DNA from 3 places in the Burkholderia sp. BCC1999 genome. Region 1 is predicted to be linked to each of the others. Evidence: predicted binding sites of a transcription regulator. Region 1 holds the regulator's gene; each other region holds the start of a gene.
The links. Region 1 encodes FliA, which starts transcription of late flagellar genes. Its sites were predicted from a motif close to CTAAAGTTTNNNNNNNNNNNGCCGNTA; they were not measured.

Region 1 (7,403 bases):
AGGCGTGCGACCTTTTCATCGAGATGCTTCGGCAGCACGTACACCTTGTTCTCGTACTCGTTGCCGCGCACGAACAGCTCGATCTGCGCGAGCGTCTGGTTCGCGAACGAGTTCGACATCACGAACGACGGGTGGCCGGTCGCGCAGCCGAGGTTCACGAGACGGCCTTCCGCCAGCAGGATCACGCGCTTGCCGTCCGGGAAGATGATGTGGTCGACCTGCGGCTTGATGTTTTCCCACTGGTACTGGCGCGTCGACGCAACGTCGATTTCCGAGTCGAAGTGACCGATGTTGCAGACGATCGCGTTGTGGCGCATCGCCTTCATGTGGTCATGGCCGATCACGTGGAAGTTGCCGGTTGCCGTCACGAAGATGTCGGCCTTGTCGGCCGCGTATTCCATCGTCACGACGCGGTAGCCTTCCATCGCCGCCTGCAGCGCGCAGATCGGATCGATTTCGGTGACCCACACGGTCGCGCCGAGGCCGCGCAGCGACTGCGCGCAGCCCTTGCCCACGTCGCCGTAGCCGGCAACGACCGCGACCTTGCCCGCGATCATCACGTCGGTCGCGCGCTTGATGCCGTCGACCAGCGATTCACGGCAGCCGTACAGGTTGTCGAACTTCGACTTCGTGACCGAATCGTTCACGTTGAACGCCGGGAACGGCAGGCGGCCGTCCTTTTCCATCTGGTACAGGCGGTGCACGCCGGTCGTGGTTTCTTCGGTCACGCCCTTGATGTGCGCGAGGCGCGTCGAGTACCAGGTCGGGTCCGCGTCGAGGTGCTTCGCGATCGACTTGTACAGCGCGACTTCTTCCTCGTTGGTCGGCTTCGCGATCACCGAACGGTCCTTCTCGGCCTTCGAGCCGAGGATCAGCAGCAGCGTTGCGTCGCCGCCGTCGTCCAGGATCATGTTCGCGAATTCGCCGTTCGGCCATTCGAAGATGCGGTGCGAGAACTCCCAGTATTCGTCGAGCGACTCGCCCTTGAACGCGAACACCGGCGTGCCGGCTTCGACGATCGCGGCCGCGGCGTGATCCTGCGTCGAGAAGATGTTGCACGAGGCCCAGCGGACGTCCGCGCCGAGCGCCTTCAGCGTCTCGATCAGCACGCCCGTCTGGATCGTCATGTGCAGCGAACCGGCGATGCGCGCGCCCTTCAGCGGCTGCTGCGCCTTGTATTCGTCACGGATCTGCACGAGGCCCGGCATTTCGGTCTCGGCGATGTTGAGTTCCTTGCGGCCCCAGCCGGCCAGCGCCATGTCGGCGACGACGTAATCGTGGGAAGCCTTGGAATCGATAATGGCGTTCATCACGCCCTCCTTTCTAAAAAGTTTCTAGATTGGTGACGTGAGCGCCGTTCAGGAAGCGGGGCCGGCGCGACAACACGCTGAACGCGCGCCGCACGGCTGCTTGGTGAAGCCTTCCGAGCCTGGCGGACGCAGAGGGTCCGTCGCAACGCTCCTCGGAAAACGGAGGGGATTGTAGCAAATCGGCGCGCGAAATGCGCGAGCACGGCACCAGCGCGCGGCGTCGGCGCGCAGGGCCGCCCTGAAAGGGTCAGGACTCCGCGCCGACCCAGGCCTGCTCGCGCAGCCGCGCGCGCAGGCGCGCGACGGCCTGGCTGTGCAGCTGGCACACGCGCGACTCGCTCACCTCGAGCACCGCGCCGATCTCGCGCAGATTCAGACCCCGTTCGTAGTACAGCGACATCAGCAGCTTCTCCCGCTCCGGCAGCCGCTCGATCGCCTCGACGAGCGCCTCGCGCAGATGCTCGTCGAGCAGCGACGACAGCGGATCGGCGTGATCGACGCGATAGCGGTCGAGAAACGGCTCGTCGTCGGCCGCGCGGTCGAAATCCTCGTAGTAGATGAGCTGGCTGCCGTGCAGGTCCTGCAGCATCCCCTGGTATTCGTCGAGCGGCATCTTCAGGTGCTCCGCGATCTCGGTCTCGCTCGCCGAGCGGCCGAGATGCTGTTCGACCTGGTGCACCGCGTGCTCGACCTCGCGCGACGTCTTGCGCAGGCTGCGCGGCAGCCAGTCGTTGCTGCGCAGCTCGTCGAGCATCGCGCCGCGGATGCGCTGCGTCGCGTAGGTCTCGAACTGCGCGCCCTGGTCTTCCTTGTAGCGGCCGGCCGCGTCCATCAGGCCGATCATGCCGGCCTGGATCAGGTCGTCGAGGTCGACGCTCGCCGGCATCTTCGCGACGAGCTGCAGCCCGAGGCGGCGCACGAGCGGCGCATATTGCGCGAGCACGTCGGCCTGGGACATCTTTCCTTGAGCGTTGTACATCATGGCTCTCTCCTTCCGGTGGCGCTCACGCGGCGTGTGCCGCGCCCGCCTCATACGACGGCTTGCCGCCCGCGTGGACCGCGCGCCCCGCGCCCGAACGCGGGCGCATCGGCCAGTACAGCAGGTCGGCGGCAATCTGCCGGTAATCGCGCGCGGCCGCCGACGACGGGAACGCGTCGACCACCGCATGCATCAGTTCGCGTGCATGCTCGACGAGCGGATCGGCGCTCACGCAGCCCGCGTCGGCGATCGACACGGTCAGGTAGCGGCTCGCGACGCCCGCGAGGTTGTCGAAGGCCGTCTTCGCGTCCGCGTGGCTGCCGACGTGATTGGTCAGCACGCGGAACTGCGCGAACGCGTGCGCGAAATGCAGCCGCTTCATGCACGCGTACGCCTCGGTGATCGCCTGCGCGGCAACGCGCGTGACGACCAGCACGTCGTGCGCTTCGCGTGCGAGCGCCGAGAACGAACCGTCGGCGCCGAGTTGCGTGTCGACCAGCACGATGTCGGCCGGCCCGTCGATGAAATCGCTCAGTTGCGCGTCGCTGTAGCCGGCGCGCGCGAGCCGCGCCGCCGCGCACAGGCCGAAGCCGGCGGCCACCCGCGTGCGTTCGCCGTCGCGCAGCCATGCGCCCGCCAGGGTCGCGCTGGCCGAATGCACGTCGGCGCGTTCGTCGACGACGAGCACGTCCTTGCCGAGCGACGCGAGCGCCGTAGCCAGGTTCACGATGGTGGACGTGCAGCCGACACCCGTCGGCCCGCCCGTCACCGCGACGATGCGCGACGCGCGCCCGGCCAGCAGGCGCCGCAGCCCTTCGGCCTGGTCGATGATCCGTTTATCCAAATCGCACCTCGTGCAGCTCGGCAGTGGAACGTGCGGTCAGTGCGGAAAGCAGCGTCGGCATGTCCTCGTCTTGCGGCACGAAGGGGGAACCGTCGCGCGGCACGCAGAACGCGCTCTTCAGCAGGAATTTGGTCGAGGCGACGTACAGGTTCTCCGGCACCTTCTGGCCGGTCGACACGTAGTGGACCGGCAGCTTGTAGCGGATCACCGTGTCGAGCACGCCGCCGAGGTGGGTCGCTTCGTCGAGCTTCGTGAGGATGCAGCCGGCCAGGTCTGGGGATGCCGCCTGCGGATGTTCGCCCGCGCTGCGGTACGCCTGCACGACTTCGTTGAGCGTGTCGCCGTGGCTCGTCGCGTTGAGCAGCAGCAGGCGCTGCACCGGCGCGTTCGCGCCATGCAGCATCGCGATCTGGTCGGACACCGCGCGGTCGCGCTGGCTCATGCCGATCGTGTCGATCAGCACGATGTGCTTGTTGCGCAGCTCGGACAGTGCGAGCGCGAGATCGCCCGCATCCTTCACCGCGTGCACCGGCACGCCGAGGATCTTGCCGAAGATGCGCAGCTGCTCGTGGCCGCCGATCCGGTAGCTGTCGGTGGTCAGCAGCGCGACCTTGCTCGCGCCGAAGCGCATCACGCAGCGCGCGGCCAGCTTCGCGGTGGTGGTCGTCTTGCCGACGCCCGTCGGCCCCATCAGCGCGAACACGCCGCCGCGCTCCATCAGCGCATCCTCGCTGTCGAGCACCGGCAGGTTCGACGCGAGCACCGACTGCGCCCATTCGGCAGCCTGTTCGAAGGTCTGCGCGCCGTCGCCGGACGGCAGGTTGTCGACCAGCATCCGTACGAGCTGCGCGGAGAAACCGGCCGCGAACAGGTGCTTCGTCAGCGCGCCGTGCACGGCGCTGCGACGCTGGCGGTCGTGCCACTTCAGGCTGTCGAACTGCTCTTCCAGCATGCCGCGCAGTTCGCCGAGTTCCTGCATCACCGTGTCGTTGACGATCCGCTCGATGCGCGACTTCACCGCATCGGCCACCGCGGCGGCCGCGTCGGCGGGCAGGCGCGTGCGCTCGGCCGTCTTCGCCGCGTGCGCGGCGCTCGTGTCGGGCGCGCGGGTGGCGGCGGCCGGCATCCGGCGCTCGGCGTCGCGCACGATGTCGCGCGCCCAGTCGGGCGGCGTCGCGCGCGCGGCGGCCTGCGGCGCGCTCGCGCTCGCGGGCGGCGCGGCCGGCGACTGCGCGCGTGCGATCAGCGCGTCGCGCTGCTGCGTCAGGCGCTTCGCGTGCTCGACCAGCCACGGTGCGGGTTCGGATGCACCGGCGGCCGGCGTATCGGCGGCGGATGCGGCGCTCGCCGGCGAGGCCGCAACCGCCGGTGTGCCGGCCAGCGTGTCCGCGTCGATCGCCGACGCATGCGCGCTCGCCTCGTCCGCATCGGCGCTCGCGCCGAACACGGACGAGAATACGTCCGGCAGCCCGCCTTCGCCGGCAGCGTAAGGATTGACGGCCGGGCGAGCCGGCGCGGCGCCGGGGCGCGACACGATGCCGGACATCGCGGCGGCCGGCACGGATTCCGGCAGGCGCGGCGTGGCGAGGCGCGGGCGGGCGGCCGGCGGCGTCACCGCGGCCAGGTCCGAATCGGCGAGTGCAACGATTTCGACGCTGCCGTCATCGAGCGTGCGGTTCGACAGCACGACCGCGTCGGCGCCGAGCGCCTCGCGCACGAGACGAAGTGCGTCGCGGCTCGTTGCGCCGGTGAATTTGCGAATGTTCAAGCGGAACCCCCGATGACGTTAACGACTTTGATCGTGCGTGTGTCCGGCACTTCGGCATACGACAGCACTTTCAATTGCGGCAGGCTGCGGCGCAGGAAACGCGCGAGCATCGCGCGCAGCGCGTGCTGCACGAGCAGCACGGGCGGCAGCCCGAGATTCTGTTGACGCAGCATCGCTTGCTGCGTGCCGGTCAGAAGGTTGTGCGCGAGGCCGGGCTCGAGGCCCGGGTTCGCGCCGGTGGCGAGCGCCTGCGACAGCACGCGCTCGAGATTCGCGTCGAGGCCCATCACCTGCATTTCGCCGGCGCCCGGATACCACTGCTGCGTGATCGCGCGGCCGAGCGAAAGCCGCACCGCGGCGGTGATCTCGTACGCGTCGCCACGGCCCGCGTGTTCGGACACGGCTTCGAGGATCGTGCGCATGTCGCGGATCGGCACGCCTTCCTCGAGCAGGTTCTGCAGCACTTTCTGCAGCGTCGTCAGCGAGATCGTCTTCGGCACGAGGTCCTCGACGAGCGACGGCGCGTCCTTGCCGGTGCGCTCGATGAGCGCCTGCACTTCCTGGCGGCCGAGCAGTTCGGCCGCGTGCTGGACGACGAGATGGTTCAGGTGCGTCGCGACGACCGTGCTCGCGTCGACCACCGTGTAGCCGTACACCTGCGCCTGCTCGCGCAGCGCGACGTCGATCCACACGGCCGGCAGGCCGAACGCGGGATCCTGCGTGACTGCCCCCGGCAGCGCGGCCGTCACCTGACCCGGGTTGATCGCGAGCCACTGGCCCGGGAACACTTCGCCGACGCCGATCTCGACGCCCTTCAGCGCGATCCGGTACGCGTTCGGCCGCAGTTCGAGGTTGTCGCGGATATGGATCACCGGCGGCAGGAAGCCGATTTCCTGCGCGAATTTCTTGCGGATGCTCTTGATGCGCTTGAGCAGTTCGCCGTCGCTGCCCTTGTCGACGAGCGGAATCAGCCGGTAGCCGACTTCGAGGCCGAGCGGGTCGATCAGCTGCACGTCGTCCCAGGTCGCCTCGTGGCTGTCGGTCGGCAGGACCGCGGGCGGCGCGATGTCGGACACGTCGCCGGCTGCCTTGCGAGCCGCCGCGCGCTTGGTCTGCGTGCGGGCCAGCCAGATCGCGCCGCCGCCGAGCCCGAGGAACGCGAAGTGCGGCATGCCGGGGATCAGCCCCATGATCACGATGATCACGCCGGTGATCGTCAGCACGCGCGGGTTCGTGAACAGCTGGCCGGTGATCTGCGTGCCGATGTCCTCGTCGGTCGCGACGCGCGACACGATCACGCCGGCCGCGGTCGAGATCACGAGCGACGGGATCTGCGCGACGAGGCCGTCGCCGATCGTCAGCAGCGTGTAGTTCGTGCCGGCCGCGGCGAACGACATGTCGTGCTGGACCATCCCGACGATCAGCCCGCCGATCACGTTGATCGCCATGATGATCAGGCCGGCGATCGCGTCGCCGCGCACGAATTTCGACGCGCCGTCCATCGACCCGTAGAACTCGGCTTCCTGCGACACGGCCAGGCGGCGCTTGCGGGCCTGATCCTCGTTGATGAGGCCCGCGTTCAGGTCGGCGTCGATCGCCATCTGCTTGCCGGGCATCGCATCGAGCGTGAAGCGCGCGGACACTTCGGCGATCCGCCCCGCGCCCTTCGTGATCACCATGAAGTTGATGATCATCAGGATCACGAACACGACGATGCCAACCGCGAAGTTGCCGCCGACGAGGAAGTGGCCGAATGCCTCGATCACCTGGCCGGCCGCGTCCGGCCCGGTGTGGCCTTCGAGCAGCACGACGCGCGTCGACGCGACGTTCAGCGACAGGCGCAAGAGCGTCGAGAACAGCAGCACGCTCGGGAACGCCGCGAAGTCGAGCGGCTTCATCGTGTACATGCTGACGAGCAGCACCATCACCGACAGCGCGATGTTGAACGTGAACAGCAGATCCAGCAGCAGCGGCGGCAGCGGCAGGATCATCATCCCCAGGATCATGCAGATGAGGATCGGGCCCGCGAGCGCGCGCAGGTTGGTGCCCGCGAACGGGTTCGGGCGCTTCCCGAGCAGGCCGGTCGGGGTGCTCATGCGGAGGCTCCTTGCTTGCCCAGTGTGTCTTCGGCTTCTTCGCGTTCGTCGTCGGCGGGCACCGACGCGCCCTTGTCGAGTTCGACCGGCACGTCGAGATCGACCGGCACTGCCGGGAACGCGCCGCCTTCCGAACGGAAGCGCTTGAGCTGGTAGACCCACGCGAGCACTTCGGCGACGGCCGAGTACAGCGAGCCGGGAATCTCGCGCTCGAGTTCGACGTTGTGATACAGCGCACGCGCGAGCGGCGGCGCTTCGAGCAGCGGCACGTTGTGTTCGGCCGCGAGTTCGCGGATGCGCGCGGCGACGAGGTTCACGCCCTTCGCGACGACCTTCGGCGCGCGCATCTCGCCGTCCGTGTACTGCAGCGCGACGGCGAAGTGCGTCGGGTTCGTGACGACCACGT
Region 2 (7,403 bases), on a different contig from region 1:
CTGACGATCATGATCGCGGAGAACATCAACGCGACCAAGTCGTCGGGCGCCAACACCAACCGGCAGGGCAACACCGACTTCAACGTGCCGACGGCCGGCTTCCTCGGCGGGCTGTTCGCGAAGGCGAACCTGTCGGCCACCGGCAACAACAAGTTCGCGGCGACCGGCGGCGCGAGCGCGGCGAACACGTTCAACGGCACGATCACGGTGACGGTCACCGGCGTGCTGCCGAACGGCAACCTCGTGGTCAGCGGCGAGAAGCAGATGCTGATCAACCAGGGCAACGAATTCGTGCGCTTCTCGGGCGTCGTCAACCCGAACACGATCTCGGGTGCGAACTCCGTCTACTCGACGCAGGTCGCCGACGCGAAGATCGAATACTCGTCGAAGGGCTACATCAACGAAGCCGAGACGATGGGCTGGCTGCAGCGCTTCTTCCTCAACATCGCGCCGTGGTGATGACGATGCAGACGACCCTGATCCACCGCCTGTCGGCCCGTGCGCATGCCGCCGCGCGGCTCGCCGTCGCGTTCGCGGCCGTGGCTGCGGCGTGCGCGCTCGGCGCGGTGCCCGCGCATGCGGAGCGCCTGAAGGACCTCGCGCAGATCCAGGGCGTGCGCGACAACCCGCTGATCGGCTATGGCCTCGTCGTCGGTCTCGACGGCACGGGCGACCAGACGATGCAGACGCCGTTCACGACGCAGACGCTCGCGAACATGCTCGCGAACCTCGGCATTTCGATCAACAACGGTTCGGCGAACGGCGGCCCGTCGTCGCTGAGCAACATGCAGCTGAAGAACGTCGCGGCCGTGATGGTGACGGCCACGCTGCCGCCGTTCGCGCGGCCGGGCGAGGCGCTCGACGTGACGGTGTCGTCGCTCGGCAACGCGAAGAGCCTGCGCGGCGGCACGCTGCTGCTCACGCCGCTGAAGGGCGCGGACGGGCAGGTGTACGCGCTCTCGCAGGGCAACATGGCGGTCGGCGGCGCGGGCGCCAGCGCGAACGGCAGCCGCGTGCAGGTGAACCAGCTCGCGGCCGGCCGGATCGTCGGCGGCGCGATCGTCGAGCGCGCGGTGCCGAACGCGATCGCGCAGATGAACGGCGTGCTGCAGCTGCAGCTGAACGACATGGACTACGGCACCGCGCAGCGGATCGTGTCCGCGGTCAACTCGAGCTTCGGCCCGGGCACCGCGACGGCGCTCGACGGCCGCACGATCCAGCTCGCGGCGCCGGCCGATTCGGCGCAGCAGGTCGCCTTCATGGCGCGGCTGCAGAACCTCGACGTGAGCCCGGACAAGGCTGCGGCGAAGGTGATCCTGAACGCGCGCACGGGCTCGATCGTGATGAACCAGATGGTCACGCTGCAGAGCTGTGCGGTCGCGCACGGCAACCTGTCGGTCGTCGTCAATACACAGCCGGTGGTGTCGCAGCCGGGGCCGTTCTCGAACGGGCAGACCGTGGTGGCGCAGCAGTCGCAGATCCAGCTGAAGCAGGACAACGGCGCGCTGAAGATGGTGACGGCCGGTGCGAACCTCGCCGACGTCGTGAAGGCGCTGAACACGCTCGGCGCGACGCCCGCGGACCTGATGTCGATCCTGCAGGCGATGAAGGCGGCCGGCGCGTTGCGCGCCGACCTGGAGGTGATCTAAGGGTCTGCCTACTCATGAAACGTGCATGCGAATGCCCGAAATCGGGCGCAGGGCAAGGAGTGAGGAGCGCCGTTTGGCCGTGCCAAACAAGAGACGAAGGACGCCGCCATGCGGCCGATTTCGGGCATTCCCGTGGAATGCAATTTAAATTTGGGGTTGCCCCGAGACGGGCCGCTCGCTGCGTCACGCTCCTTGCGAATACGTCCAGTATTCGCGGCGTCGCAGTCCTTGCGAGCGGCCCGTCTCGGGGCAACGCATGTACGTTTCATGAGTAGGCAGACCCTTATGGCGAACCTTCCGAACGCGAACGACCTCACGCAGCGCTTCGCGCTCGACGTGCAGGGTTTCGATGCACTGCGCGCGCAGGCGAAGCAGTCGCCGCAGGCCGGCGCGAAGGCGGTCGCCGGCCAGTTCGACGCGATGTTCACGCAGATGATGCTCAAGAGCATGCGCGACGCATCGCCCGACGGCGGGCTGTTCGATTCGCATACGTCGAAGATGTACACGTCGATGCTCGACCAGCAGCTTGCGCAGCAGATGTCGACGCGCGGGATGGGTGTCGCCGACGCGCTGATGAAGCAGCTGCTGCGCAACGCCGGCGCGGGCGCGGGCAGCGACACGGCGGCCGACATCGGCGCGGGCGGCATGGGCGCCGGCGGCCTCGGCACGGCCGGCAACGAAGGCAGCCTCGCCGCGATGAACGCGATGGCGAAGGCCTATGCGAACGCGGCGAACAATGGCGGTCTCGCCGGCGCACGCGGTTACTCGGCCGGCAGCGCGCTGACGCCGCCGCTGAAGGGCGCGAGCGGCGTGCAGGACGCCGACGCGTTCGTCGACCGGCTCGCGGGCCCCGCGCAGGCGGCCAGCGCGACGACCGGCATCCCGGCGCGCTTCATCGTCGGCCAGGCCGCGCTCGAATCGGGCTGGGGCAAGCGCGAGATCCGTGCCTCCGACGGGTCGACCAGCTACAACGTGTTCGGCATCAAGGCGAACAAGGGCTGGACGGGCCGCACGGTGTCGGCGCTGACGACCGAATACGTGAACGGCACGCCGCGCCGCGTGGTCGCGAAATTCCGCGCGTACGACTCGTACGAGCACGCGATGACCGACTACGCGAACCTGCTGAAGAACAATCCGCGCTACTCGGGCGTGCTCAGCGCGAGCCGCAGCGTCGAAGGCTTCGCGCACGGGATGCAGAAGGCCGGCTACGCGACCGACCCGAACTACGCGAAAAAGCTGATCTCGATCATGCAGCAGATCGGCTGACGGCCGGCGCCCGCTTTCGCTGAAAACGGGCGCCCGCAGCCATCCGGTTCCCCCTTCGGACCGCGCCCGGCAGCCCGCCGCGCGCGGTTTCAACGTTTGCGCGAAAAAATTCACCAATTCGATCTAAACTTTCGGTCAGCACTGCCGCTAAGTGTGAGAGACCTGTGACCGGGCCTGTGATCTGGCCCGGTTTTACTGCGCACCGGTTGTCCGGGCGCTCATGACAAGAAAGACCGGCTAGCCATGAATATCGAAACGTCGACGGACCCCAGCCTGGATGCAGGCCACTCCGGGCCCGACTATGCCCGCCGCAATCCCCTGGAAATCGGCGTGCAGTTGCGCAACCTCGTGAATCGCGGCGATTTCCTGACCGTCCAGTACCCGGGCGGCCAGCTCGTCACGCGCCTGCTCGAGGTCGATGTCGGTGCGCGGACGTTCACGTTCGACTGGGGTGCGCTGTCCGAGCAGAACGCCGGCATCCTCGGCGCGTCGCATTGCACGTTCGCGGCCTCGCCGGAGGGCGTACGCGTCGAATTCACCACGGGCACGCCGCGCGAGACGCGTTACGAGGGGCTGCCCGCGTTCGTCGCCGATTTCCCCGACGTGCTGGTCTGCATCCAGCGCCGGGAATATTTCCGCGTCGACGCGCCGATCGTCGATCCGTTCCTGTGCCGCGGCACGCTGCCGGACGGCGAGCGCTTCCTGTTCGAGGTGCATAACCTGTCGCTCGGCGGCGTGGGGCTGCGCACGGCCGACGAACGCGTCGAGGCGCTCGAGGTCGGCACGCTGCTGCCGGACGTCGAACTCGAGCTGACCGGTCACGGCAAGCTGTCGCTCGACCTGCAGCTCGTGTCGCAGCGCTCGACGCAGATGCCGAACGGGTCGCGGCGCTACCAGCTCGGCTTCCGCTACATGTCGCTGCCGGGCAGTGCGGAAAACACGCTGCAGCGGCTCATCACGCAGCTCGAAATGAAGCGCCGCTCGCTCGCGCGGGCCTGACGCGCCCGCGGCCGCCGGCCTTGCCCGGCGCGCGCCGCGACCCTCCGCCGGCCCCACCTGCCGGACGCTTCGACCGGCGACGCGCGCTTGCGCGTCGCGCGTGCATTTTTTCCTCAATTTTTCCTGTCAGCGGCCGTTATACCGGGAGTCACGCAACCCGGCGGCCGCAGCGCGGCCGGCTCATCAGGATCGCGCATGTCCAACACACTCATGAACCTCGGCGTCAGCGGCCTGAATGCCGCGCTCTGGGGCCTCACGACGACCGGCAACAACATCAGCAACGCAGCGACGCCCGGCTATACGGTCGAGCGGCCGGTCTATGCCGAAACGAGCGGCCAGTACACGGGCAGCGGTTACATGCCGCAGGGCGTGAGCACCGTCACCGTGCAGCGCCAGTACAGCCAGTACCTGAGCGACCAGCTGAACACCGCGCAGACGCAGGGCGGCGCGCTGACGACGTGGTACACGCTCGTCGCGCAGCTGAACAACTACATCGGCAGCCCGACGGCGGGGATCTCGACCGGGATCACGAGCTACTTCACCGGGCTGCAGAACATCGCGAACAACGCGTCCGACCCGTCGGTGCGCCAGACCGCGATCAGCAACGCGCAGACGCTGGCCAACCAGATCAACGCGGCCGGCCAGCAGTACGACGCGCTGCGCCAGAGCGTGAACACGCAGCTCACCAGCACCGTGTCGCAGATCAACACGTACACCGCACAGATCGCGCAGCTGAACCAGCAGATCGCGGCGGCGAGCAGCCAGGGCCAGCCGCCGAACCAGCTGATGGACCAGCGCGACCTCGCGGTGTCGAACCTGTCGGGCCTCGCCGGCATCCAGGTCGTGCGCAACGACAGCGGCTACAGCGTGTTCATGTCGGGCGGCCAGCCGCTCGTCGTCGCGGACAAGAGCTACCAGCTCGCGACCGTCACGTCGCCGTCGGATCCGAGCGAGCTGACCGTCGTGTCGCAGGGCATCGCCGGCGCGAACCCGCAGGGGCCGAACCAGGCGCTGCCCGATTCGTCGCTGTCGGGCGGCACGCTCGGCGGCCTGCTCGCGTTCCGCAGCCAGACGCTCGACCCCGCGCAGGCCCAGCTCGGCGCGATCGCGACCAGCTTCGCGGCGCAGGTCAACGCGCAGAACGCGCTCGGCATCGACCTGTCGGGCAATCCGGGCGGCAACCTGTTCACGACGCCGTCGCCGACCGTGTACTCGAACCAGGGCAATACCGGCAACGCGTCGCTGTCCGTGTCGTTCGCGAACGCTTCGCAGCCGACGACGAGCGACTACACGCTGTCCTACGACGGCGCGAACTACACGCTGACCGACCGCGCGAGCGGCGCGGTGGTCGACCAGAAGGCGGGGCCGATGCCGGTCTCGCTCGGCGGGCTGAATTTCTCGACCCCGTCGGGCTCGATGAACGCCGGCGACAAGTTCACCGTGCTGCCGACGCGCGGCGCGCTGAACGGCTTCGGCCTCGCGACGACGAGCGCGTCGGCGATCGCGGCCGCATCGCCGGCCGTCACGTCGGCGGCGAGTACCAACACCGGCACGGGCAAGATCACGCTGGGCGGCGTGACCGCGGGCTACCAGGTGCCGACGACCAAGCTGACCTACGACGCGACGGCGAAGACGCTGACGGGCTTCCCGGTCGGCACGACGGTGACGATCGGCACCACGCCGCCGACGTCGGTCACGATCAACAACCCGACGGACACCGTCCCGTACGACCCGGCGGCCGGCGCGACGATGACGATGTCGGGGACGGCCGCGGGCGCGCTCAACGGCGTGAGCGTCACGCTGTCCGGCGCACCGGCGACCGGCGACTCGTTCACGATCGGGCCGTATGCGGGCGGCACCAGCGACGGCTCCAACGCGCTCGCGCTGTCGAAGCTGGTCAACGCCAAGGCGCTCGGCAACGGCACGACGACGCTCACCGGCGCGTATGCGAGCTACGTGAACGGCATCGGCAACACGACGACCCAGCTGAAATCGTCGAGCGCCGCGCAGACCGGGCTGATCGGCCAGATCACCGAGGCGCAGCAGTCGGTGTCGGGCGTGAGCACGAACGAGGAAGCAGCCAACCTGATGCAGTACCAGCAGCTTTACCAGGCGAACGCGAAAGTGATCCAGACGGCGGCGACGCTGTTCCAGACCGTGCTCGGCCTGTTCAACTGACCGGATTCGAGGGATAGAAGCGATGCGGATTTCCAGCGCCCAGTTCTTCCAGCTGAACGTTTCCCAAATGAACGACCAGCAGGCCCAGCTCGCGCAGCTGTATCAGCAGATCTCGAGCGGCGTGAGCCTGCAGACGGCGGCCGACAACCCGGCCGGCGCGGCGCAGGCCGTGCAGCTGTCGATGACGTCGGCGACGCTGTCGCAGTACGCGACCAACCAGAACACGGCGCTCGCGTCGCTGCAGGCCGAGGACCAGACGCTGCAGAGCGTGAGCGGCGTGCTGACGAGCGCGCAGACGCTGCTCGTGCGCGCCGGCGACGGTTCGCTGTCCGACAGCGACCGCTCGGCGCTCGGGACGCAGTTGCAGGGTTACCGCGACCAGTTGATGACGCTCGCGAACACCAACGACGGCGCGGGCAACTACCTGTTCGCCGGCACGAAGAATTCGGCGGCGCCGTTTTCGACGACGCCGAGCGGCAGCGTCACCTATGTCGGCGACACGGGGACGCGCCAGGTGCAGATCGCCGATTCGAGCACCGTGTCGCAGGGCGACACGGGCGCCGCCGTCTTCATGTCGGTGCCGGCGATCGGCAGCTCGCCGGTGCCGTCGGCCGGCGCGGGTAATACGGGCACCGGCACGATCGGCGCGGTCACGGTGACGAACCCGTCGATCGCGACGAATGGCCATCAGTATTCGATCAAGTTCGGCGGCACGGCCGCCGCGCCGACCTACACGGTGACCGACAACTCGGCCAGCCCGCCGACCACCACGCCGGCGCAGGCCTATTCGGCGGGCTCGGCGATCTCGCTCGGCGGCGGGATGACGGTGGCGGTGTCGGGCACGCCGGCCGCCGGCGACACGTTCGCGGTCTCGCCCGCGCCGCAGGCGAGCGGCGGCTCCGACGTGTTCTCGACGCTCGACGCGATGATCTCGGCGCTGAAGACGCCCGTGACGGGCAATGCGGTGGCGGGCGCGGCATTGAAGAACGCGCTGATGACGGGCTCGACCAAGCTCGGCAACACGATGCGCAACGTCACGACGATCCAGGCATCGGTCGGCGGCCGCGAGCAGGAAGTCAAGGCGATGCAGACCGTCAACCAGACGGCGACGCTGCAGACGACCAGCAACCTGTCGGACCTGACCAGCACCAACATGGTCACGACGATCAGCCAGTACCTGCAGGTGCAGAATGCGCTGACCGGCGCGCAGAAGGCCTACGTGCAACTGCAGAACATGTCGTTGTTCCAGTACATCAATCCCTGATGCACGGCGCACCGGCTGCGATGTGAGCGCACGCTTGCATCGCGGCC
Region 3 (7,403 bases), on a different contig from region 1:
CGTTATCACCTGCAGGCCGAGCAGCAGTGCGATCCGGCGCACGTGCATATCGAGAAGCTCGGGATGAACGTGACGATCTGGCAGGCGATGGCCGACTGGCTGGTTGCACATGCGAGCCGGCTCGCGCGGGTCGGCTACGACGCGCTGCGGGTCAGCGTCGCGCAGCGCGACCGGCTGCTCGCGCAGACGCAGGCCGCGTCGCTCGACTGGACGAGCCTCGCCGATCGCGAGATCGACCGTGCGATCGCGCTGCCGGGCTGGAACGTCGAGCGGCCGATCTTCGAGGTGCCGGAAGCGATGACCGGCCTGAGCGTCGCGCAGAACCTCGACACGCTGAACCGCCAGCTCGCCGCGCACACCGGCGCGGCCGACGGCAAGACCGCGTTCTTCTCGTGCGCGTCGGACGATCTCGCGTATCTGCTGAACAGCCGCGGTTATCACATCCCGAATGCGTCGTCGCACCTCGGCTTCCTGTTCGCGGTCGGCGGGCAGGTCGCGCTGTTCCTGCCGGAAGGCTGCGACGGCTGCGAGGTCGCGCTCGATTCGTATCCGGCGCTGAACGTGATCCGCCGCGATGTGGCGGCGCTCGAGCGTTTTCTCGCGCAGTTCGCGGTCGAGCACGTGTGCTACGGCTTCGAATCGGTGAACTGCGCGCTCGTCGATGCGGTGAGCCGCGTGTGGCCGCACGCGCGGCATGCCGATTTCAACCCGGTCGAGGCGATGCGGGCGAGCAAGACGCCGGCGGTGCTCGACCGGTTCCGCGACGCGTTCGCGCGCAGCTCGGCGGCGATCGCCGAGACGATGCGCTGGGCGAAGACCGGCGAGCCGGGCGCCCGCCACACCGAATACGACCTCGCACGCACGATCAACGACGCGTACGGCGCGCGTTCGGCCGTCGCGCTGACGTTCCCGTCGATTGCGGCGAACGGCGCGAACAGCGCGTTCGCGCATTACACGGCGGCAAGCGCCGGCGTCGAGCTGACGGAAGGCGAGCTCGTGCTGCTCGACAGCGGCGCTTATTACGAAGCCGGCTTCGCGACGGACTGCACGCGCGTCGTGCTGCGCCGCACGCATCCGGACACGGTTGCGCAGCCGTGGCAGCGCGAGATCTACACGGTCGCGCTGAAGGCCTGCATCAAGGGGCTCGTCACGCGCTTCCCGAGCACGGCGACGGGCGCCGACGTCGACGCGCTCGTGCGGCAGGTGTGCCGCGACCACGGCCACGATTTCGGCCACGGCACCGGGCACGGCGTCGGGATTCACGTGCACGAGGGTGGCGTGCGGTTCGCGCCGGGCGCGAAATACGGGCTGGTGCCGAATGCGGTGATTTCGGTCGAGCCGGGCATCTACCTGGCGGGCAAGGGCGGCGTGCGGATCGAGAACATCGTGATCATCCGGCCCGACGAAACGCAACCGGACACGGTGAGGTTCGAGAACATCGTGACGGTCGGCTACGACTGGGACCTGATCGATCTCGACCTGCTCGACGACGACGAGCGCGCATACCTGCGCGACTACGAGCGGTTGTGCGTGGAACGCGGCACGCAGGTCACTGCGTGTCCGCTGCTGTAAGCGCCGCCGCCCGCCGCGATCAGTTCAGCAGGCGCGCGCGCACGAACGGTGCGATCCGCTCGGCGAGCCACGCGTGCGTGCGCGTCGTCGGGTGCAGCGTGTCCCAGAACACGAAGCGCGCCGGATCGCGGCAGTCGGCGCGCGGCGTCTGCGCGCTCAGGTAGGTGAGCGACGACGGCTTCGGGATGTCGAGACAGGCGCGCGTCGCGTCGTCGAAGCCGTACCGGGCCGGGTGGGTCAGCAGGTCGTCGAACGGCGCGTAGGCGTCGAACACCTCGAGCCGCAGCGTCGCGCCGTAGCGATCGCGCAGCGCGGCGGCCGCGTCGACGAGGCGCCGGTTGTAGTCCTTGACCTGCGCGGCGACGCTCGCCGTGTCGGCACGGGTCGCGAACACCGGCGCGCGCGACACGTCCGGCAGCGTGACGAGCATGATCCGCGTCGCGCCGGCCGCGGCGAGCCGCTCGAGGCTGTCGCGCACCGCATTCGCCGCCTGCTCGGGCGAGCGCCCGTAGTTCACGAGATCGTTGCCGCCCGCGAACACCGCGAACAGCGTGTTGGCTGGCCGGTAGTCCGGGGCGCGCTCCATGTATTCGCGCCACGAGTCGATCTGCTGCACGAGGCCCGGCACGACGAGGTGCTGGTCGGTCGCCGCACCGCCGATCGCCCAGTTGTAGAACGGCAGCCGCAGCGCGTTCGCGAGATATTCGGCCCACACGGGGCCGTTGCTGAAGCGCCCCGCATGCCAGCTCGTGCCGTTAGGCAGCTTCCACTGGCTCGCGTTGAACATGTTCTGGGTGTCGGACAGGCTGTCGCCGAACACGATCAGCTTGTTGACGCGCGCGTCCTGTTGCGCGGCGTCGATGGTCCACACCGTGTAGTTGAACGACAGCGCGTTGTTGGCCGCGACCGCCTGCGTGAGATCGGACCGGATGCCTTTCGCCGCCAGCGTCTTGCGGCACACGTCGGCGAGCGTGTCCTGCGTCGTCGTGCTGTAGAACATGTTCTTCCACTGCGTGATGCCGTCGGCCCACCAGTAGCCGGACACGCGATACCAGTCGCCGCCGGCGGGGTCGCGCGCCCATTCGTAGGTCGCGGCCGGCTTCAGCGGATCCGCGTCGATCCGGTACCAGCAACGCAGGTACGTGTAGGTATCGGACCCGCGGCGCGCGGCGCGCGACGTCGCGCCAGGCGCGCTCGATGCGGCCGGCGGCGCGACGTCGGGGCCGGCCGGCGACAGCGACATGTCGCCCGTCGGCGTGGGCAGCGGCGCGGGGCTGGCGGCCTGTGCGGCGGGGAGCGTCAGCGTGGCGGCCAGCGCCGCGACAGCGGAAGCGACGACGATGCGGCTCGACAACGGAATGCGGAAACAAGACATGCGGCCCTCTTCTGATTGTTGTGACGAGGCGGCGGCGCGGTTGCGCGGCCGTGTATCGGAAGGGACCGTGGGCGCCGGGCTCGGGCCCGGTCTGTCGAAACGTGAAGTGCCGCGAATGGCGGCGAGAGGCGGTCGATACGGTATCGGCGGTACTGCCGGCCGGTCAGCGCGTCAGCGCCGAGACGCGCCCGTCCGGGCCGTACACGCCGGTCGGCGCGGGCGCCGAGCGCAGCACGGCGAGCGCGCGCTCGTTGTAGTCCATCCGGATGCGGATCAGCATCCCGTTGTTCGCATTGGCCTGGCGCGCGCGTTCGGCGGCCTGCTGCAGCAACTGCCAGCGGCCGGCGAGGCGTGCATCGCGCTCGGCGGCCTGGTCCATGCCCTTCTTGCCGGCCGGAAAGCCGAGCGCGGAAAGCTGCGTGTCGCGCGTGCGTTCGAGCTGCGCGAGCCGGTCGATCAGCGCGGTTTTCTTTTCGACGATGCCAGGCAGCATCTCGAGCGGCTCGGCCGTCGTCAGTGCCTTTTCCTCGTAGACGAGCAGGGACGCGAACGCCTCGACCGTCGCGTGTTCGTCGTTGACCGTGGCCAGCAGCTCTTCTCTCATCGCGTCATGCTCGTCGCGCCGGCACGCGCGGTGGCGCGCCGGCAAACCGGTGGAACCGGCTAGGGCCTGCTTACGCTAATAACGGGCTCGTTCCCCTGATTGGAAAAAATCCTTTGTGGGGCTGGCCACCAGAAGGGCCGATCGCTGCGTCATACTCCTTGCGAATACGTCGAGTATTCGCTTCGTCGCAATCCTTGCGCTCGGCCCTTCTGGTGGCCAGCGCAAGCCCGTTATTAGCGTAAGCAGGCCCTGGGCCGGCTTAGTTACCCTGCGGGCGCTGCTGTTGCAGCAGCTCGCGGGCGGTATTCAATACGCCGTCGGCAATCTTGTTCGCGTCGATCGTCAACGTGCCGTTGTTCAGCGCGTCCTTGATCGACTGGACAAGGCCGGTGTCGATATCGGCGTCGCCCGACGCGGATACCGAACGCAGCTGGCCGGACAGACCCGACAGGTTCACGGTCGTGTCGCCGCCGGTCGATCCGGCGTCGGCCGCCTGCGCGGACGACTGGGCCGTGCCGGATTGCGCACGGGACGCGCCGTTGCCGGTCGGCGCCAGGGGGCTCGGGTTCGGAGTGGAATCGATTTTCACGATGGGTTTCCTGTACGGTTTGACCCAGATAACGGCCGGGTCGGCCCGAACTTTAGCACCGCGAACCCGAAATGCCCCGAATAAACAATTCTTTACACTCTTGCTGCTGAATCCGTCCCTATAGCGGAATTTCCACGGTGCCGGCGTCCTTGACGATCGCCGTGACGATCTGGCCCGCCGCCATCCGCACCCGCACCGACTGGCCCGGTGCCGCATTCGCGAGCACGCTGCCCTCGGCCGAAATCGTGAAGCCGGGCCCGGCCGCGACGACCCGCACCGTCTGGCCGGCCGACACCGACGCCGCGCTTTTCAGCAGGTCCTGCCGCAGCGGCAGGCCGGCCGAGATGCGCGCGAGCGCGGTCGAGCCGATCGCCTGCGCCGGATCGGTGATCACCGCCAGCGGCATGACCGTCAGGTCGCCGTCGCGGGCGACCAGGTCGGCCGCGGTGAGCGGCTCGCCGGGCGCGATCTGGCGCGCGGCGACGTAATAGGTGGCCTGCACGGCGACCTTCGCCTGCAGGTAGACGGTCCACGGCCGCTCGCCCGCGCAGCGCACGCCGACTGTCGTGCGGCCCCACAGGCGCGCGCCGGTCGGCAGGAACGGCTCGAGCGTCGTGCACGCGGCGAGCCCGCGCGGAAACGAGGTCGTGACCGTCGCGGTGGTCTTGCCGGGCAGGCCGGCGATCTGCTGTTGCAGGAACGCGAGGGCTGCGCGGCGGATCGTCTCGGGATCCTGCTGGCCGGGCGGCGTCGCGGGCTGGGCCGCAGTGGCGGCCGGGGCCGCGGCCGGATTCGCTGAAACCGCCGCCGCGCGCGGCGCCGGTGCGGCCGACGCGGCGCGGGTTGCGGCGACGCGTGCGGCGGCGGCCGACGGTTGCGCCGGCCGAACGGGATTCGATGCGGGCTCGGCCGTGCCGGCGACGACCGTCGCGATGGCGCTCGGGTCGGCAGCGCGCGGCTGCGCGCCGTAGCCGGCGTTCACACGAGCGGCTGCACGAACGGGCGACGGCGCGGGCGCCGGGGGCGGCACGGTCGTCACGACCATCGTGCCGGCCGGTTGCGCCGCGTAGCCGGTCGCGGCCCCTGCCGCCGAAGCAGCACGGCCGGCCTCCGGCGCGATGCCCGCACCCGTAGCCATCCCCGCATTCCCGCCGAACTGCCCGCCGTTCGCCGCGTTGGCATGCGCGAGCGCGGTTTCGGCCGTCTCGCCGCGTCCGGGAATCACGATCATCCCGTCTTCCGCGTGTGCGGCCGGTGCGGCGATCCACAGCGCCGCAGCGAGTGCAACTGCAGGCGCAAACGCACGCTGGACGTGCGTGAGCCGCCCGTTCCTTCCGCGAAGTGCGCTGCCAGTCATCGCCGTGTCCTCGATCCGTTGATCCGATGCGCATTCTAGGGAGCCGGGCCGCTGCGCAAACGATGAATAGAGGGGGCCTTTGCCGCGTTATTCGCCCGATTGCCGGTTGCGTCCGACGCCTACCATCGCTGTCATGGAAAAAAGCCTCTCGGGTCGCCATCCGGCGCGAGGGGCGTGCAGCGCTTCATACGGAGAGACGCACACATGCTGGACAAACTCGATGCGGAATTCGCGTTCGGCCGACAGGCGCTCGACGTGCGCGCCTACCGGCAGGAACTGCTGTCGTCGAACATCGCGAACGCCGACACGCCCGGCTACCAGGCCCGTGACGTCGATTTCGCGTCGACGCTCGCGCGCTCGCTGAAGCAGACGGGCGGCGGCCTGGCGCCGAGCAACGCCGCGCAGCTGCCGATGGCGCAGCCGGCCGGCGTGACGAGCGGCATGTCGATGGTGTCGACGGCGGCCGGTCACATGGCCGGCACCGCGAAGCTGATCCCGACCGGCGGCCCGTCGGACGACTACGGCCGTGCGCAGTACCGGATGCCGCTGCAACCGTCGCTCGACGGCAACACGGTCGATCTCGACGTCGAGCGCGTGCAGTTCGCGAACAACGCGCTGCACTACGAATCCGGGATGACCGTGATGACCCAGCAGATCAAGGCGATGATCGCCGCGATCTCGACGAACTCGTAAGCGCAACCGAACCCGAGCACAAGCACCAGGAGCCACCATGCCTTCGTTGATGAACATCTTCGGCGTCGCCGGTTCGGCGCTGTCCGCGCAATCGCAGCGCCTGAACGTCACCGCGTCGAACCTCGCGAACGCCGACAGCGCCACCGGCCCCGACGGCAAGCCGTACAAGGCCAAGCAGGTCGTGTTCGCAACCGACCCGATCGGCGGCGCGCGCACCGCGTCCGGCCAGGGCGTGGGCGGCGTGCGCGTGACGAAGGTGATGGACGACCCGTCGCCGATGAAGTCGACCTACGACCCGGCGAACCCGTCCGCCGACGCGAACGGCTACGTGCAGATGCCGAACGTCGATCCGGTGCAGGAGATGGTGAACATGATCTCGGCGTCGCGCTCGTACCAGGCCAACGTCGAGACGCTGAACACCGCGAAGACGCTGATGCTCAAGACGTTGACGATCGGCTCGTAAGCCGCGCGCCGACCTCACAGACCACGACAGAAGGCCACCCAGGATGACTTCCTCCAGCACGACGATCGGCAGCAACGGCACGAACGTGTCGACCCTGCCGACCGACACGATGAACACCAACAACGTGTCGTCGACCAACGGCACGTCGGCGAGCGACCTGCAGGCGACGTTCCTGAAGCTGCTCGTCACGCAGCTGCAGAACCAGGATCCGACGAGCCCGGTCGACAGCTCGCAGATGACATCGCAGCTCGCGCAGATCAACACGGTGAGCGGCATCGCGCAGCTGAACACGTCGCTGACGTCGCTGTCGACGCAGCTCACGGCCGGCCAGCAGACGCAGGCCGCGCTGCTGATCGGCACGAACGTGCTCGCGCCGGGCAACTCGGTCGCGGTGAAGAGCGGCGCGGCGTCGCCGTTCGGCGTGTCGCTCACGAGCGACGTGTCGAACCTGACGATCACCGTGAAGAACAGCTCGGGCGTCGTCGTCAACACGATCAACGCGGGCAAGCAGTCGGCCGGCACCGTGCCGTTCAACTGGACGCCGACCGACGCGGCCGGCAACGCGCTGCCGGACGGCGCGTACACGGTCAGCGCGCAGTACACGGGCACCGACGGCAAGGCCTACGCGCCGACCGTGCTGGCGGCCGCAACGGTGCAGAGCGTGATCAAGCAGGCGGACGGCACGGCGGGCCTGGTGCTGTCGAACGGTACGACGGTGGGGCTCACCCAGGTCGCGTCGATCTTCCCGAA

Region 2: a site for FliA is predicted at 4,027-4,053, ahead of flgK (flagellar hook-associated protein FlgK). Genes of this name have one in related genera too.
Region 3: a site for FliA is predicted at 4,170-4,196, ahead of flgM (flagellar biosynthesis anti-sigma factor FlgM). Genes of this name have one in related genera too.

What each region holds. Positions count from the first base shown of each region.
Region 1 covers NZ_CAJPHP010000036.1:2,412-9,814, reverse strand. Annotated here, with positions in the region: gene ahcY (adenosylhomocysteinase) at 1-1,310, opposite strand, end outside; S-adenosyl-L-homocysteine riboswitch at 1,343-1,470, opposite strand; gene U5809_RS33085 (RNA polymerase sigma factor FliA) at 1,558-2,292, opposite strand; gene U5809_RS33080 (MinD/ParA family protein) at 2,315-3,133, opposite strand; gene flhF (flagellar biosynthesis protein FlhF) at 3,126-4,901, opposite strand; gene flhA (flagellar biosynthesis protein FlhA) at 4,898-6,997, opposite strand; gene flhB (flagellar biosynthesis protein FlhB) at 6,994-7,403, opposite strand, start outside.
Region 2 covers NZ_CAJPHP010000019.1:12,789-20,191, reverse strand. Annotated here, with positions in the region: gene flgH (flagellar basal body L-ring protein FlgH) at 1-459, shown strand, start outside; gene U5809_RS25105 (flagellar basal body P-ring protein FlgI) at 465-1,649, shown strand; gene flgJ (flagellar assembly peptidoglycan hydrolase FlgJ) at 1,935-2,915, shown strand; gene U5809_RS25095 (flagellar brake protein) at 3,159-3,914, shown strand; gene flgK (flagellar hook-associated protein FlgK) at 4,110-6,092, shown strand; gene flgL (flagellar hook-associated protein FlgL) at 6,115-7,356, shown strand.
Region 3 covers NZ_CAJPHP010000019.1:23,357-30,759, reverse strand. Annotated here, with positions in the region: gene U5809_RS25165 (M24 family metallopeptidase) at 1-1,572, shown strand, start outside; gene U5809_RS25160 (SGNH/GDSL hydrolase family protein) at 1,592-2,947, opposite strand; gene U5809_RS25155 (flagella synthesis protein FlgN) at 3,111-3,551, opposite strand; gene flgM (flagellar biosynthesis anti-sigma factor FlgM) at 3,811-4,140, opposite strand; gene flgA (flagellar basal body P-ring formation chaperone FlgA) at 4,259-5,497, opposite strand; gene flgB (flagellar basal body rod protein FlgB) at 5,702-6,190, shown strand; gene flgC (flagellar basal body rod protein FlgC) at 6,228-6,653, shown strand; gene flgD (flagellar hook assembly protein FlgD) at 6,697-7,403, shown strand, end outside.